DNA from 3 places in the Clostridium sp. HBUAS56017 genome. Region 1 is predicted to be linked to each of the others. Evidence: riboswitches for the same ligand, from Rfam matches in the RefSeq annotation. Region 1 holds a riboswitch; each other region holds the start of a gene.

Region 1 (4,968 bases):
AGTGTGTTTACTATAAAGTCTAACCCTTTATAAACCGCCTTATTCGGTTTTAATCCATTTTCATCTGTTAAAGTTAATATAATAGCTGGTATAAAACCAATTATCACTGCTAATATAGTTGATGGAACAACCATTACTAAAGTTTGTTGTATTGCTGGCCAAAGTAATTCCCACATACTATATTACCTCCCATTCTATATTTTTATCTTTTAAATAATTCATAACTAGGTTCTTGTCCTTTTCTTCTACATTTATTACTAAGCTACCAAGAACATTACTTCTAAACTTTTCTAGTTTGCCCCAAACTACTGAAAAATCTACATTTGTTTCTCTAGCCATTCTTGTGATTATTGTATTTTCAGAACAATCTGCTGGGAAGAATAACTTTATATTAACTCCTGTATCAGGTAGAGTTTCCTCCTCTTCTTCTCCTAAGAACTTCTTTAGAGATAGTCCTGGTTTTAAGAATAACTCATCTGATCTTCCTTCTATTTTAATTTTGCCCCCTTCGATTAATGCTACTTTTTCACATACTTCTTTTACTACTTCCATTTGATGTGTAACCATAACTATGGTAATTCCAAGTTCTTTATTAATCTTTAATAGCAAAGATAATATATCCTTTGTTATCTTTGGATCTAATGCCGATGTTGCTTCATCACATAAAAGTACTTTTGGTTCAAGTGCTAAAGCTCTTGCTATAGCAACTCTTTGTTTTTGTCCCCCACTTAGAGATGCAGGTTTACTGTTAATCTTTTCTTCTAGCCCAACTAATCTTAACAGTTCCATTACTCTCTCATCTATTTTTTTCTTACTGTAGCCCCAAACTTCAAGTGGAAGAGCAATATTTTGATATACTGTTTTTCTTTTTAGTAAATTAAAGTTTTGGAATATCATACCTAAGTCTTTTCTAAATTCTCTAAGTTCATTATTATTAAGCTTAGAAACTTCTTTCCCCATCACAATTACAGATCCATTATCATATGACTCAAGACCATTTATGCATCTAAGCAAAGTTGATTTTCCTGCCCCACTATGCCCGATAATACCGTAAATTTCCCCTTCATTTATGCTTATTGAAATATCTTGTAAAACTTCTACATCCCCAAAACTCTTACTTACATTTTTAATTTCAATCACTAATTGTCTCCTCCTCTATGAATGTAAGATAAAAAATAAATGCGCTAGAGAATAAATCTCTAGCGCAATAATAAACACTAAAATATTATTCTCTCATCTTTCAGTAATTTAAAAAATTTACCGCAGGATTTAGCACCATAGTAAAATAGTAAATGAACTATTATATTGGTTGCTGGGCTTCAAAGGGCCAGTCCCTCCACCACTCTTGATAAGATATCGTTGTATTAAATTTTCTGAGCAATTGCTTCATGTTATTTATAATATTATCTTAATTGCAATTTGTCAATATCTTTTTATGAATTTTTAACAAGACAAGCAGCAATTGAAGCAATCTCTTCTTGTTTTGCTGTTTCCTCTTCTTGCTTCTCCAACCCTAGCTGCCTCTATAGATACATTTATCATGTTAGTTTGATTAAACTATTTTCTTTATAAGAAAATTAAAAACTTTTATCGTAGTATTTTGTATAATTTCACATAAAAAAAGTTGCATTAATCAGAAATATCCCTAATCAATACAACTTTCCATTAAGCCAATTTTATAAACTAATTATTATTTTCTACAGCTTTTTGTATATTATCAATTGCTTCTCTTAAACTTTCACTCTTTTCATTTACAATATCTGCAACCTTATAAATATCAACTATCATCTTAAGCATTTCATTTTGATCTTTAACTGTTGATTCAGCCACCTTACTACTCATATCAGATAACTTCTTAACTTCTGTTGCAACTACTGCAAATCCTTTTCCAGCTTCTCCAGCTCTAGCAGCTTCAATAGATGCATTTAAAGAAAGCATATTAGTTTGAGATGCAATTCCCACTATTTCTTGTGAAGAATTTTTAAAACTATTCACCATATCCTTCATACTGTCTACTTTGCCATAAAGACTTTCTGCTGTACTCTTCATTTCATCAATTTCTTTACTAATTTTTTCAATAGACTTACTTATTGATTCCATTTGTTCCATGATATCCTACTCCTCTTTCCTATAGATTCCCAACCTAATTATTATTATATACCATTAAAATACTAAAACCAATATTCTATTATTGATTTCATACTATCTACCTAAATTAGCATTCAAAATACTTTTCAATTCTTTTGTAGTATTTCGTATATTTTGCTTTTGTAAAATCGCTGACACCACGGCTATTCCATCTATTCCTGACCCACTTAATTCATTAACATTCTTGTCATTTATTCCTCCAATTGCAACTACCGGAATACATAACTTACTTTTAATTTCTTTTAATGAATCATATGTAACCTTAACAGTATCTTCTTTCGTACTTGTAGCAAATGCAGCACCACAGCCAATATAATCTGCCCCATCTGCTTGAGCCTTTAATGCTTCATCCAAATTATGTGCTGATACCCCTACTAATTTATCTTTACCTAAAATTTCTCTAGCTACTTTGCAAGGTATATCACTTTGTCCTAAATGAACCCCTGAAGCATCAATAGTTTGAGCTATATCCAGTCTATCATTTATTATTAATGGTATATTATATTTATCGGTTACAACCTTAATTTCCTTAGCTATTTTATAAAAATCTAATGAAGATATTTCTTTTTCTCTAAGTTGAACTAAAGTCACTCCTCCAAGGATACTCTCTTCAACTGCTTTACTCAAATTTCTTCCTTTTAATACAGATCTATCTGTAACTAGATAAAGTGAATAATCAATAACTGATTTGTCCATTTATTTTTCCCCTTTTCTAAAACTCTTATATAAATTATCAATAAAAATTCCTAATTGCTGTATAAAAACTTACAATTCTCTTGTATACTATTATAGCTAATCAACTCTTTCATGACCATAGTATAAAGTGGTATTATTTTTTATATTTGAAATAATGTTATATTTACATTATACTAAGTATGTTTATATGAAATATAAGTAATAAATTTTCAGGAGGTGCTAACTATGAATATTTATTTAGATAATGCAGCAACAACTAAGCCTTCAAGCGAAGTAATTAACGCTATCTGTGACAGTATGAATAACTTCTATGCTAATGCTTCATCTCTTCATAAGCTTGGTATGGAATGTGATAAAAAAATAAATGAATGTAGAGAGGAAATTGCAAAAACTATAAATTGTTCTAAAGATGAAATTTATTTCACATCAGGTGGAAGTGAAGGAAATAACTTTATCCTAAAAGGACTAGCAAAGAAAGATCTTCATGTAATTACTACTAATTTTGAGCATAGTTCTATAAAAAATACAGTTCAATTTTTAGAAAACAATGGAGTTAAAGTTACTTACATTCCTGTTGATTCAAACGGATTTATAGATATAGACAATTTAAAATCTGCTATTAATAAAGATACTGTATTAGTATCGATCATGTATGTAAACAATGAAGTAGGTACAATACAAAACCTTGAGGAAATTGGGAAAGTTATAAAAGAAATAAGTTCAAGAGCAAAATTTCATGTAGATGCCGTTCAAGGTTATGGGAAACTTCCTATTAATGTAAGCTCTATGAAAATCGATGCATTAACTGTAAGTGCTCATAAAATCAATGGTCCAAAAGGAATTGGATTTTGTTATATAGGAAAAGGTATTACTCCTATTCCCAATATAATTGGTGGAGCTCAGGAAAAAGGGCTCAGAGCAGGAACTGAAAACTTACCTGGTATAGTAGGTCTTACAATAGCCGCTAAGGATAAAATTAACCATCTCAAGGAAAACTATAAAAAAGTAGAAGAATTAAAAAATTATATGATTAATAAACTTAGCGATATTGATAACATTAAAATTAATAGCCCTATGGATGAAGGTTTTTCTCCATACATACTAAACGTATCTTTTGCAAAAATACGTGGAGAAGTATTACTCCATTTCTTAAGTGAGGAAAACATCTTTGTTTCAACTGGATCAGCTTGTACTTCTAAAAGTAAAGGTGGAGTTGTTGGAAGCCATGTGTTAGAGGCAATGTGCCTCACAAAAAGCGATGTTGAAGGTGCAATAAGATTTTCATTTTCACCTGACAACACTAAGGAAGAAATAGACAAGACCATTGAGATTTTAAAAAAAGGATTATTATTGTTAAGGAGAATTAAAAGATGAATAAATTAATTTTAGTTAAATATGCTTCGGAGATATTCTTAAAAGGTCTAAATAGGAATACTTTTGAAAAAAAATTAAGAAATAATATTTCAAGAAAACTTAAGGGCCTAAATTTTGAAATTATAATGGACCAAGGTAGACATTTTATAAAAGTTGACGAAATAGAAGAAGGAATAAAGAGAATTAGAAATGTCTTTGGAGTTTCTGAAGTTTGCTTAGTAACTAAAGTAAATAGAGATCTAGATGTAATTAGAAATGAAGCTGTTAAATGTATTGCCGATGTGGATTGTAAAACTTTTAAAGTTATTACTAATAGGGCTAATAAAACTTTTCCTCTAAATTCTATAGATACTTCTAGAGATGTTGGAGGATTCATTCTTCATAATTCACATAAAGAACTATCTGTTGATGTTAAAAATCCGGAATGTGCAATACATATTGAAATAAGAGAACATGCTTATATTTGGTCTAGTAAAGATAAAATCAAAGGAGTCGGAGGTCTTCCTTATGGTATTAATGGAAGCACAATGCTTATGCTCTCTGGTGGTATAGATTCTCCTGTTGCAGGATATCTTATGGCTAGAAGAGGTGTTGCACTTAATTGCGTCTACTATCATAGTCACCCTTACACATCAGAACGTGCTAAAGACAAAGTAAAAGAACTTGCAAAAATCTTAGCTAGATACACTGAAGAAGTTAATTTATATATAGTTCCATTTACTGAAATTCAAATGAGTATTATAGAAAAAT
Region 2 (4,968 bases), on a different contig from region 1:
ATTCCAGAGTTTTTAAAAGTTAAAATAGACAAGGGAGAAGAAGAAAAGATAAAAAATAAATATAGGGATAGGTATGCCTTTAGAGAATATAGCATAGAAAAGTTTTCTATCGATATAGAAGAATATATAAAAAAAGGAATAGTAATTAATAAAGATACTTATTATTTGGTAGGTAATAATGGTGAATTAATTAAAATATTATAAAAAATAAAAGTTGTTCTCATTTTCTAGGAACAACTTTTGTTTTTATATAATAATACTACTAACATATTTTTATCATGCTTAAATGTTCTTTTCTATTTTATGAGAAAATGCTAATTTAAGCAGAATAGGTGTTATAATTGTTGTTAATATTACAACTATTAAAGTAGGAAGAAATACTTCTTCAGAAATTAAACCTTTTTGAAGACCTATATTAGCTGTAATTATAGCAACTTCTCCTCTTGAAATCATTCCAACTCCAATTTGTATGGATTCGCTTCTTGGCATCTTTAGAAGTCTTGCAGCGCCACTACATCCTACTAATTTTCCTATTATTGCTACAATAAACATGACTAGAGTAATATAGATTACCTCGAGATTTATTCCTTTTAAGTTTGCTTCAATCCCAACACTTGCAAAGAATATGAGAGATAAAAATCCTGAAGAAATTGCTTTAACATTTCTTGTTAAATATTCTTTGTGTTCAAGGGATGAAAGCATAAGACCACATATATAAGCTCCAGTAATGGCTGCTATACCTAGACTTTCTGCAATATATGCTACTAGTATGGCAAAGGCTAGAGAAAATGTAAGAAGTTCTCTACCGGGTTTTATCTGTTTAGCAAATTTGTTAATAAGTTTTGGTAAATAAGCTATTCCAATTATAGAAAATAAACAGAATAGAATTATTTTTACAAAAACATATATAATCGGTAAAGAGGTTGAAGCCCCCCAATTTGAGCCAGAAGTTTGTGCAAATGCAAGAACTATAGATATAAGTATAAGGCCTAAAATATCGTCTATTACCGCTGCTCCCAGGATATTTATACCTGCTTTCGTATTAAGTTTACCAAGCTCTTTAAGAGTTTCTACTGTTATGCTTACACTTGTGGCAGTTAATATAACTCCTATAAATATATTTTCTAATAAGTTATCAAAAAATAAAGATGCACCTAAAGTTCCTAGAAAAAGAGGAAGTAGTATACCTGCTATTGCAATTATAAATGAAGATAAGCCAGCTTCTTTTAATTCTTTTACATTGGTCTCAAGTCCTGCAAGAAACATAAGGATGATAACTCCAAGGTTTGAAAGAAGTTTAATATTATCATCGTAATGTATAAGGTTTAATACAACAGGACCTAGTATTACGCCTGCAATTAAGGCACCCAAAACTTCAGGCATTTTTAATTTTTTACTTATTATACCTCCTAATTTTGTAAATATAAGAATTAAGACAATACTCAGTAAAGTTTTTTCCATAATACACCTCCATTAAAATAAAAAAAGGCAGAAAGTCCCTAAGGACTTCCCACCCTGAAAGTCAGATTATCTTGAATCAAAAAAATGTTCAACCGTAAAATAAAAATATAATGTTTTGCTACTAAAATCTTCTTTTGATATAATAACATATTTGTAGATGTTTTGCCAATATAGATGCATTTTAATATTTTTGTAATTGCTAAAAAAAGTCGATAATAGTATAATTCATATAGGACAATAAAAGAAAAAGGACAGATAAGTTTAAGGAGTAGATTTAATATGCAATATTTAATAACGCTGATAAGTACTTTCTTAATTGTTTTCTTAATTACTCCACCTATAATGAAGGTGGCTCATAAATTGGAATTTACAGATAAGCCAACTGAGCGAAAAAAGCATAGAGGACCAATACCACTTTGTGGTGGACTTGGGATTTATATAGGTTTTTTTATAGTATATTTTTTAACAATTAATGATGATAGACATGAAGAACTATGGATATTTATTTCAGCAACATTAATATTTTTAATTGGTGTAGTAGATGATTATTTTAAAACTAAAGGGAGAGAATTTCCTATATATCCAAGATTAATAATTCAGGTTTTAGCTGCAGTTTTAGTATTTAAAGCTGGTATAGTTTTTGAGGGATTTAGAAATCCATTTTCAGGGGAATATATATTGCTATCGAGAACTATACAATTTTTATTAACTATTACATGGATATTTGGCGTTACTACGGTAATAAATTGGTCAGATGGTATGGATGGATTAGCAGGAGGAATATCATTAATTTCTTCGGTTACATTCTTTTTTGCTGCAATAATACTTGGACAAGGAGTATCAGCTCAATTTTCAATTATACTGGCAGGAGCAATTTTAGGATTCTTAGTTTACAATAGGCATCCAGCAAGAATATTTATGGGGGATTCTGGTGCTAATCTTATAGGGTTTCTATTAAGTATTATAGCTATTGATGGTGCTTTTAAGCAAGCTACTGTTTTAAGTTTGTTTTTGCCAATATTGGCATTGGCAGTTCCTATATTTGACAATTTATTTGTCATATTTAAAAGATTCCGTGAAGGAAAACCTGTATATCAAGCTGATAGAAGTCAAATGCATTTTAGACTAGAGGAAAGAGGACTTAGTATAAATCAAATAGTTACACTTATACTAGCAATAAGTTTTATATGCAGTGGATTATCTATATTGCTACTGTTGATAAAAAAATAATTATATTTACAAAAGTGTATAAATAGTATATTATAATAACTATAAATTAATATTTATCTTATCATGAGAGGTGGAGGGACTGGCCCAGTGAAACCCGGCAACCAATATATATGTAATATGTGTATGATGGTGCTAAATCCTGCAGCAAAGCTGAAAGATAAGGGTTATTATAGTGTAGAAATTTATTATACCTAAAGGATAACCTTTAGGTATTTTTTATTAAAGGGGGCATTTATATGAAGATAGGCGAAATATTTGAAAATAAAAAAACTGTTTTTTCTTTTGAAATATTTCCTCCTAAAACGACATCATCGGTTGAGACTATTTATAGAACATTAGAAGAGTTAAAGGGATTGAATCCAGACTATATTAGTGTTACATATGGTGCTGGAGGAAGTATAACTGATAATAAAACGATAGAATTATCTTCATTGGTAAAGAATAAATATGGTATAGAAGCTGTAGCGCATTTAACTTGTATTAATTCATCTAAAGAAGATATAGAGTACTATTTAAATTCCCTGAAGAATAATAATATCGAAAATGTACTTGCATTAAGAGGAGATATACCAGCTGATGGACAAATGAAGGGAGAATTTAAATATGCTTCAGAAATTATTAAAAACATTAACAAATACAATGATTTTAATATTGCAGCAGCTTGTTATCCAGAAGGGCATATTGAAAATAAAGGTATGCTAAAAGAAATTGAAAATATGAAGAGAAAAGAAGAAGCTGGGGCCGCTTATTTTATTTCTCAGTTATTTTTTGATAATAACTTATATTATGATTTTCTTAATAAAGTAAAAGCTGCAAATATAAAAATACCAATTGAAGCTGGAATTATGCCAGTTACAAATAAAAAGCAAATAGAGAGAATGGTTTCATTAAGTGGAGCATCACTCCCAAAGAAGTTCACTAAAATCATGGATAAATATGAATATAATCCAGAAGCTTTAAGAGAGGCTGGAATAGCATACGCAGTAGAGCAAATCGTAGATCTTATATCTACTGGAGTTGATGGAATACATCTATATGTTATGAATAATTCATATTTAGCCAAAAAGATTAGTGGAAGTATTGAAACTATTTTAGCTACAGAAAATAAAGTTTATTAAGATAGGAGAATGTAAAAATGGAAAAAGTAGAAAGTTTTGAATTAGATCACAGAAAGGTAAAAGCACCTTATATAAGAAAGTGTTGTTTATTAGATGGACCAAAAGGGGACAAAGTTACAAAATTTGATTTAAGATTCCTTCAACCTAATAAAGAAGCTTTTGGAACAGCAGCCATGCATGGACTTGAACATTTATTAGCACATGAACTTAGAGGAAGATTAGATGGAATAATTGATTTATCTCCAATGGGATGTAGAACAGGATTCTATTTAAGTATATGGGGAGATAGGGAGGCTGCTGAAATTAAAGAAGCATTAGAAAGTTCTTTAAAGGAAGTTTTAAAGGCTAAAGAGATTCCAGCAGCAAATGATATACAATGTGGAAATTACAGAGATTTATCACTATTTGGAGCTAAGGAATATGTAAAAGAAGCATTAGATAGAGGTTTTTCTTTAAACATATTTGGTGAATAAAAACTATTTAAAATTAAGAAACTATAAATACCTAAGGGCGAAGTCCTTAGGTATTTATGCTATAAAGAACAAAATATTGATAAGTTTTTTGAAAATTTAATTGATGAAACTATCGAAGAAAATAGAAAAAATTTATTTCCTGGGAAATCAGTACCTGTAATAATTAGGTTAATAATTAAAAGAAAGTATTGGTGTAAAATGGATAAGTTAAAGGTGTTTACATAAGGGGCAAGATAAAGTATACTGGTGTATATACATTAATGAGGTGATGAATATATGAATAGTAGAACAAAAGAAATGATATATGCAGCTTTATTGACAGCGTTAGCTATAATAATTCCAGTGCAGTTTTCATTTTTAAGGGTAATAATTCCACCATTTAGCGCAACTGTGGCTTCTCATGTACCAATGTTTATTGCAATGTTAGTTTCACCTATGGTAGCAGTTGTAGTAGGTGTAGGATCAGTTGTTGGTTTTCTATTCACAGGATTACCAATGCCTATAGTTTTTAGAGCGGCGATACACATTTTGGTAGGGCTTGTTGGTGCAATAATAATAAAGAGAAGTAGAAGTTATGTTAAGGCATCAATATTTACAGCTCCGATTCATGGTATAGGGGAAGCTTTAGTAGTTATACCTTTTGTAGGGTTTAATGTTTATCAATTACTAGTAGTAGTGTGTGTAGG
Region 3 (4,968 bases), on a different contig from region 1:
GATTTTGATAAGATAGCAGGAATATTATTAACCTTATTAGGATTATATGTAGTTAGTGCATTATTAGCTTTTGTACAAGGATTTATTATGAGTGGAGTAACTCAAAAAGTTTCATATAACCTAAGAAAAGAACTTGCTGAAAAGATAAATAGAATGCCACTTAAATATTTTGATACAAGAACTCATGGAGAAGTTTTATCAAGAGTTACAAATGATATAGATACAGTGAGTCAAAATTTAAATCAAAGTATGACTCAAATGATTACATCTGTTGCTATGATTATTGGAGTATTAGCAATGATGTTATCAATAAGTATACCTATGACTATTGCGGCTTTATTAATACTACCTATTTCGATGGGGTTAATAGGCGCAGTTGTTAAGAAATCACAAAAGTACTTTAAATCTCAACAAGAATATTTAGGACATGTAAATGGTCAGGTTGAAGAAGTATACGGTGGACATAATATAGTAAAAGCATTTAATGGTGAAGAAGAAGCTGTAAAAGAATTTGATAAATATAATAACACATTATATGATTCAGCTTGGAAGTCACAATTCTTATCAGGTATGATGATGCCTATAATGACTTTTGTGGGTAATATTGGATATGTAATGATATCAATACTAGGTGGATGGCTTGCTATTCAAAAAGCAATTGAAGTTGGAGATATATTATCATTTGTTCAATATGTAAGGAGCTTTACTCAACCTATAGCGCAAGTAGCACAAATTGCTAACTTAATGCAATCAACAGCAGCTGCAGCTGAAAGAGTATTTGAATTTATAGCTGAAGAGGAAGAAGAACAAACTGTTCCAAATCCAGTATCTCCAAACGGCCTTGAAGGTAGAGTTGACTTTAAAGATGTTCACTTTGGATATAATCCAGATAAGACAATAATAAATGACTTTACTGCTAATATTAAGCCAGGGCAAAAGGTTGCGATAGTTGGGCCTACAGGTGCAGGTAAGACTACAATAGTTAAGCTTTTAATGAGATTCTATGATATAAATAGTGGGGATATATTAATAGATGGCAATAGTATAATGAACTTTAATCGTGGTGAATTAAGAGAGCTTTTTGGGATGGTGCTTCAAGACACATGGTTATTCAATGGAAGTATTAGAGAGAATATAAGATATGGTAAGTTAAATGCAACAGATGAAGAAGTTATAAAAGCAGCTAAAGCAGCTCATGTTCATCACTTTGTTAAAACATTACCTGATGGATATGATATGGAATTAAATGAAGAAGCTAGTAATGTATCTCAAGGACAAAAACAATTATTAACTATAGCTCGTGCAATACTTGCAGATCCTAAGATATTAATATTAGATGAAGCAACAAGTTCAGTAGATACAAGAACAGAAGTATTGATACAAAAAGCTATGGATAATCTTATGGAAGGAAGAACAAGCTTCGTAATTGCTCATAGATTATCAACCATCCGTGATGCTGATTTAATTCTTGTTATGAAAGATGGAGATATAATAGAGCAAGGAAATCATGAGGAGTTATTATCTGCTGGTGGATTCTATTGTGATCTTTATAATTCTCAATTTGAAAATTCAGAGATAGCTTAATATATATTAGTGGTATGAATTATGTTTATATTTTGTTATGTGGAGATGGATCTCTTTATACTGGATGGACAAATAATTTAGAAAAAAGATTCAAAGATCATTGTAATTCTAAAGGGGCCAAATACACTAGGGGTAGAGGCCCTCTAAAGATTGTTTATTTTGAAACTTTTGAGGATAAAGTAGATGCGATGAAGCGAGAATATGCTATTAAAAAGCTTAGAAGAGAAGAAAAGGATAATTTGATTAAAAATTTCAAAGAACATGTTGACATTGATTAGGAAAGATGTATAATTATATGTAATTAAATAAATAAGTTTATCTTATTAAGAGTGGTGGAGGGACTGGCCCTTTGAAGCCCAGCAACCTGTAATTATTTATTACGTGGTGCTAAATCCTGCAGGTTTATCCTGACAGATAAGAGGAATTAGTAGTCTCATTATGACTATATATTTGACTAACAATAGTCGCTTCTTATATAAAGAAGCGGCTTTTTTTATTTTGAAAGGGGGCTAATTATGAATTTGAATTTTGAAACAACAGTAGTAAGAGGTGCATCAGGAGGGGATAGGCATACTGGGGCAATAAGTTTTCCTATTTATCAAAGTGCAACCTTCAAGCATCCTGCATTAAATGAAAGTACAGGATATGATTATTCAAGACTTCAAAATCCAACTGTAGAAGAATTAGAAAAGACTGTAGCTTTATTAGAAAATGGAAGGTATGGGTTGGCGTTTGCAACAGGTTTAGCAGCTATAAACTGTATTGTGCATCTTTTTAAAGCTGGGGATCATTTAGTTATTTCAGAAGATCTATATGGAGGTACATTTAGACTTTTTGGAAGTATTTACAAGGAGCTTGGTATAGAATCAACGTTTGTAGATACTAGAGATTTTTTAGCAGTGAAAGATGCTATTAAGGAAAATACTAAAGGGATATTTATAGAAACTCCATCTAATCCATCGCTAAGAGTTACAGACATAAGAGGCATTGGAAGGATAGCTAAGGAGAAGGACTTGATATTTATCGTTGATAATACTTTTCTTACTCCTTATTATCAAAAACCATTAGATCTTGGAGCTGATTTAGTTATTCATAGTGGAACGAAATATTTGGGAGGACACAATGATGTTTTAGCTGGATTAATAGTTGCAAAGGATGATAGATTTATTGAAAGATTAAGATATATTAATATGTCTACAGGAGCAACAATAGGGCCTTTTGAAGCTTGGTTAGTTTTAAGAGGAATAAAGACGCTGCACATACGTTTAGAGAAGTCAGAAGAAAGCGCTATAGTTATTGCTAACTGGTTAAAAGAACAAGATGAAGTTTCGGATGTATATTATACAGGATTGGAAGAACATGAGGGATATGAAGTGAATAAATCTCAAAGTACAGGATTTGGTACAACTTTATCCTTTAGAGTTAAAGATAAAAAACTTGTAGAAAAAATATTAAAAAGAGTTAAGGTTGTATCTTTTGCAGAAAGCTTAGGGGGGGTAGACACACTTATAACGTATCCATTTACTCAAACCCATAGTGAAATACCAGATGATCTTAGAAAAAGACTTGGGGTAGATGAATATTTACTGAGATTATCTGTTGGTATTGAAAATATTAAAGATATATTAGATGATTTAAAACAAGCAATAAAGGGGGAATAGAAATGAGGATAGGGACAAAATTAATTCATTCAGAAGGAAGTATAGATAAAAATACAGGAGCTTTAAGTACACCGATATATCAAGCATCAACATTTCATCAATTTGATATAGATAACTTTGGAAAATATGATTATTCAAGATCAGGGAATCCGACTAGGGATGTTCTGGAAAATTTAATTGCGGAACTTGAAGGTGGAGATGGAGGATTTGCTTTTGCTTCAGGAATGGCAGCAATATGCTCAGTATTAAGCATATTTTCCGCTGGAGATCATATTGTAATATGTGGAGATGTTTATGGTGGGACTTATAGAGCTGTAACAAAGTTATTTTCTAGATTTAATATACAGCATACTTTTGTAGATGCAAGTAATTTAGAAGAAATAAGAGATGCAATAAAAGAAAATACAAAGGGATTATATTTAGAAACACCATCAAATCCGTTATTAAAGATAACAGATATAAAAGATGCAGTAAAGGTAGCTAAAGCAAAGGATATTATAGTAATTGTTGATAATACTTTTATGTCTCCCTTATTGCAGAGACCGATAGAACTTGGAGCAGATATTGTGGTTCATAGTGCAACTAAGTTTATAGGGGGACATAGTGATGTAATATCAGGATTAGTTGTAACTAAAAATAAAGAATTAAGTAGTGAAATTAGACAAATTCAAAATACATTTGGAGCTGTTTTAGGGCCACAAGATTGTTGGCTTCTTATTAGAGGGCTTAAAACATTAAAGGTTAGAGTACTTGAATGTCAAAAAAATGCAGAGATTCTAGCTAAATGGCTTCAAGATAGACCAGAAGTAGAAAAAGTATACTATCCGGGGCTTGAAGGTCATCCAGGGAGAGAGAGTCATTTAGCACAATCTTATGGTGGAGGAGCAGTATTATCATTTAAATTTAAGAGCCTAGAAAAGACAAAACACTTCTTGAATAATGTAGAAAATGTAGGAGTAGCAGTAAGCCTTGGAGGGGTAGAAACTATAGTATCATATCCAGTTAAAATGAGTCATGCAGCTATTCCTAGGGAAGAAAGAGAAAAACTTGGAGTAACTGATACTTTAATACGAGTTTCAGCAGGACTTGAAGATATTGAAGACTTAATTGAGAGTTTTGAAAAGGCGATAAATTAGTTTTGCAAGGTTTAAGATGAAGCAAATTATGCTTCATCTTAAATGATAGATTAAGTCTATTATGGTAACTAAAATGTAAGAAATTTAATAATATAATATATAGACAAAAATATTAATTGTGATAAAATAATCAATAGGTATGAAATAAAGTGAAGGAAGTGATTTTATAAAAGATAATAAAAGTATTTTAGAATAAAGCGCCAGAACTTAAGTAAGTATTGCCAAATCATAGATTTGGAAGTTCGTTTAAGTTGACGAGGTTGGGGAGTATCGAATACTTCGGCGGGTGCCCCACGGTATCGCACTACCGTAAACGGCTGACAAAGCTATGGAGTGATCTATAGTACAAATTCAGCCTGGTGTTAAAACCTTCATATAAAGTTTTAGATTTCTAAGATTATCATACCTTTGTCATTTTTGTTAGGACGAAGCTTTAATGAGGACTAAAAAATTAAATAATTATGAAAAAGGAAGGTAGAAATAATATGTGCGGAATAGTAGGATATGTTGGAAAGAAGAGAGCAACAAACTTCTTAATTGATGGATTATCAAAGCTAGAATACAGGGGGTATGACTCTGCTGGTGTG

The links. Region 1 has a riboswitch for S-adenosylmethionine ahead of FAY47_RS17065 (methionine ABC transporter ATP-binding protein). Riboswitches for the same ligand answer to the same signal wherever they lie in the genome.
Region 2: another riboswitch for S-adenosylmethionine. It lies ahead of metF (methylenetetrahydrofolate reductase [NAD(P)H]); the one in region 1 lies ahead of FAY47_RS17065 (methionine ABC transporter ATP-binding protein).
Region 3: another riboswitch for S-adenosylmethionine. It lies ahead of FAY47_RS12300 (PLP-dependent aspartate aminotransferase family protein); the one in region 1 lies ahead of FAY47_RS17065 (methionine ABC transporter ATP-binding protein).

The regions. Positions count from the first base shown of each region.
Region 1 covers NZ_SULK01000025.1:15,508-20,475, reverse strand. The annotation lists gene FAY47_RS17070 (methionine ABC transporter permease) at 1-176, opposite strand, end outside; gene FAY47_RS17065 (methionine ABC transporter ATP-binding protein) at 178-1,140, opposite strand; SAM riboswitch class I at 1,231-1,355, opposite strand; gene FAY47_RS21245 (methyl-accepting chemotaxis protein) at 1,684-2,109, opposite strand; gene thiE (thiamine phosphate synthase) at 2,203-2,844, opposite strand; gene FAY47_RS17050 (cysteine desulfurase family protein) at 3,070-4,218, shown strand; gene thiI (tRNA uracil 4-sulfurtransferase ThiI) at 4,215-4,968, shown strand, end outside.
Region 2 covers NZ_SULK01000008.1:64,854-69,821, forward strand. The annotation lists gene FAY47_RS08725 (B12-binding domain-containing radical SAM protein) at 1-204, shown strand, start outside; gene FAY47_RS08730 (cation:proton antiporter) at 283-1,461, opposite strand; sodium ion sensor (DUF1646 type) at 1,505-1,555, opposite strand; gene FAY47_RS08735 (MraY family glycosyltransferase) at 1,741-2,691, shown strand; SAM riboswitch class I at 2,747-2,855, shown strand; gene metF (methylenetetrahydrofolate reductase [NAD(P)H]) at 2,928-3,809, shown strand; gene FAY47_RS08745 (S-ribosylhomocysteine lyase) at 3,827-4,282, shown strand; gene FAY47_RS08750 (ECF transporter S component) at 4,559-4,968, shown strand, end outside.
Region 3 covers NZ_SULK01000013.1:65,537-70,504, forward strand. The annotation lists gene FAY47_RS12290 (ABC transporter ATP-binding protein) at 1-1,584, shown strand, start outside; gene FAY47_RS12295 (GIY-YIG nuclease family protein) at 1,599-1,862, shown strand; SAM riboswitch class I at 1,902-2,005, shown strand; gene FAY47_RS12300 (PLP-dependent aspartate aminotransferase family protein) at 2,100-3,245, shown strand; gene FAY47_RS12305 (aminotransferase class I/II-fold pyridoxal phosphate-dependent enzyme) at 3,248-4,381, shown strand; gene glmS (glutamine--fructose-6-phosphate transaminase (isomerizing)) at 4,867-4,968, shown strand, end outside.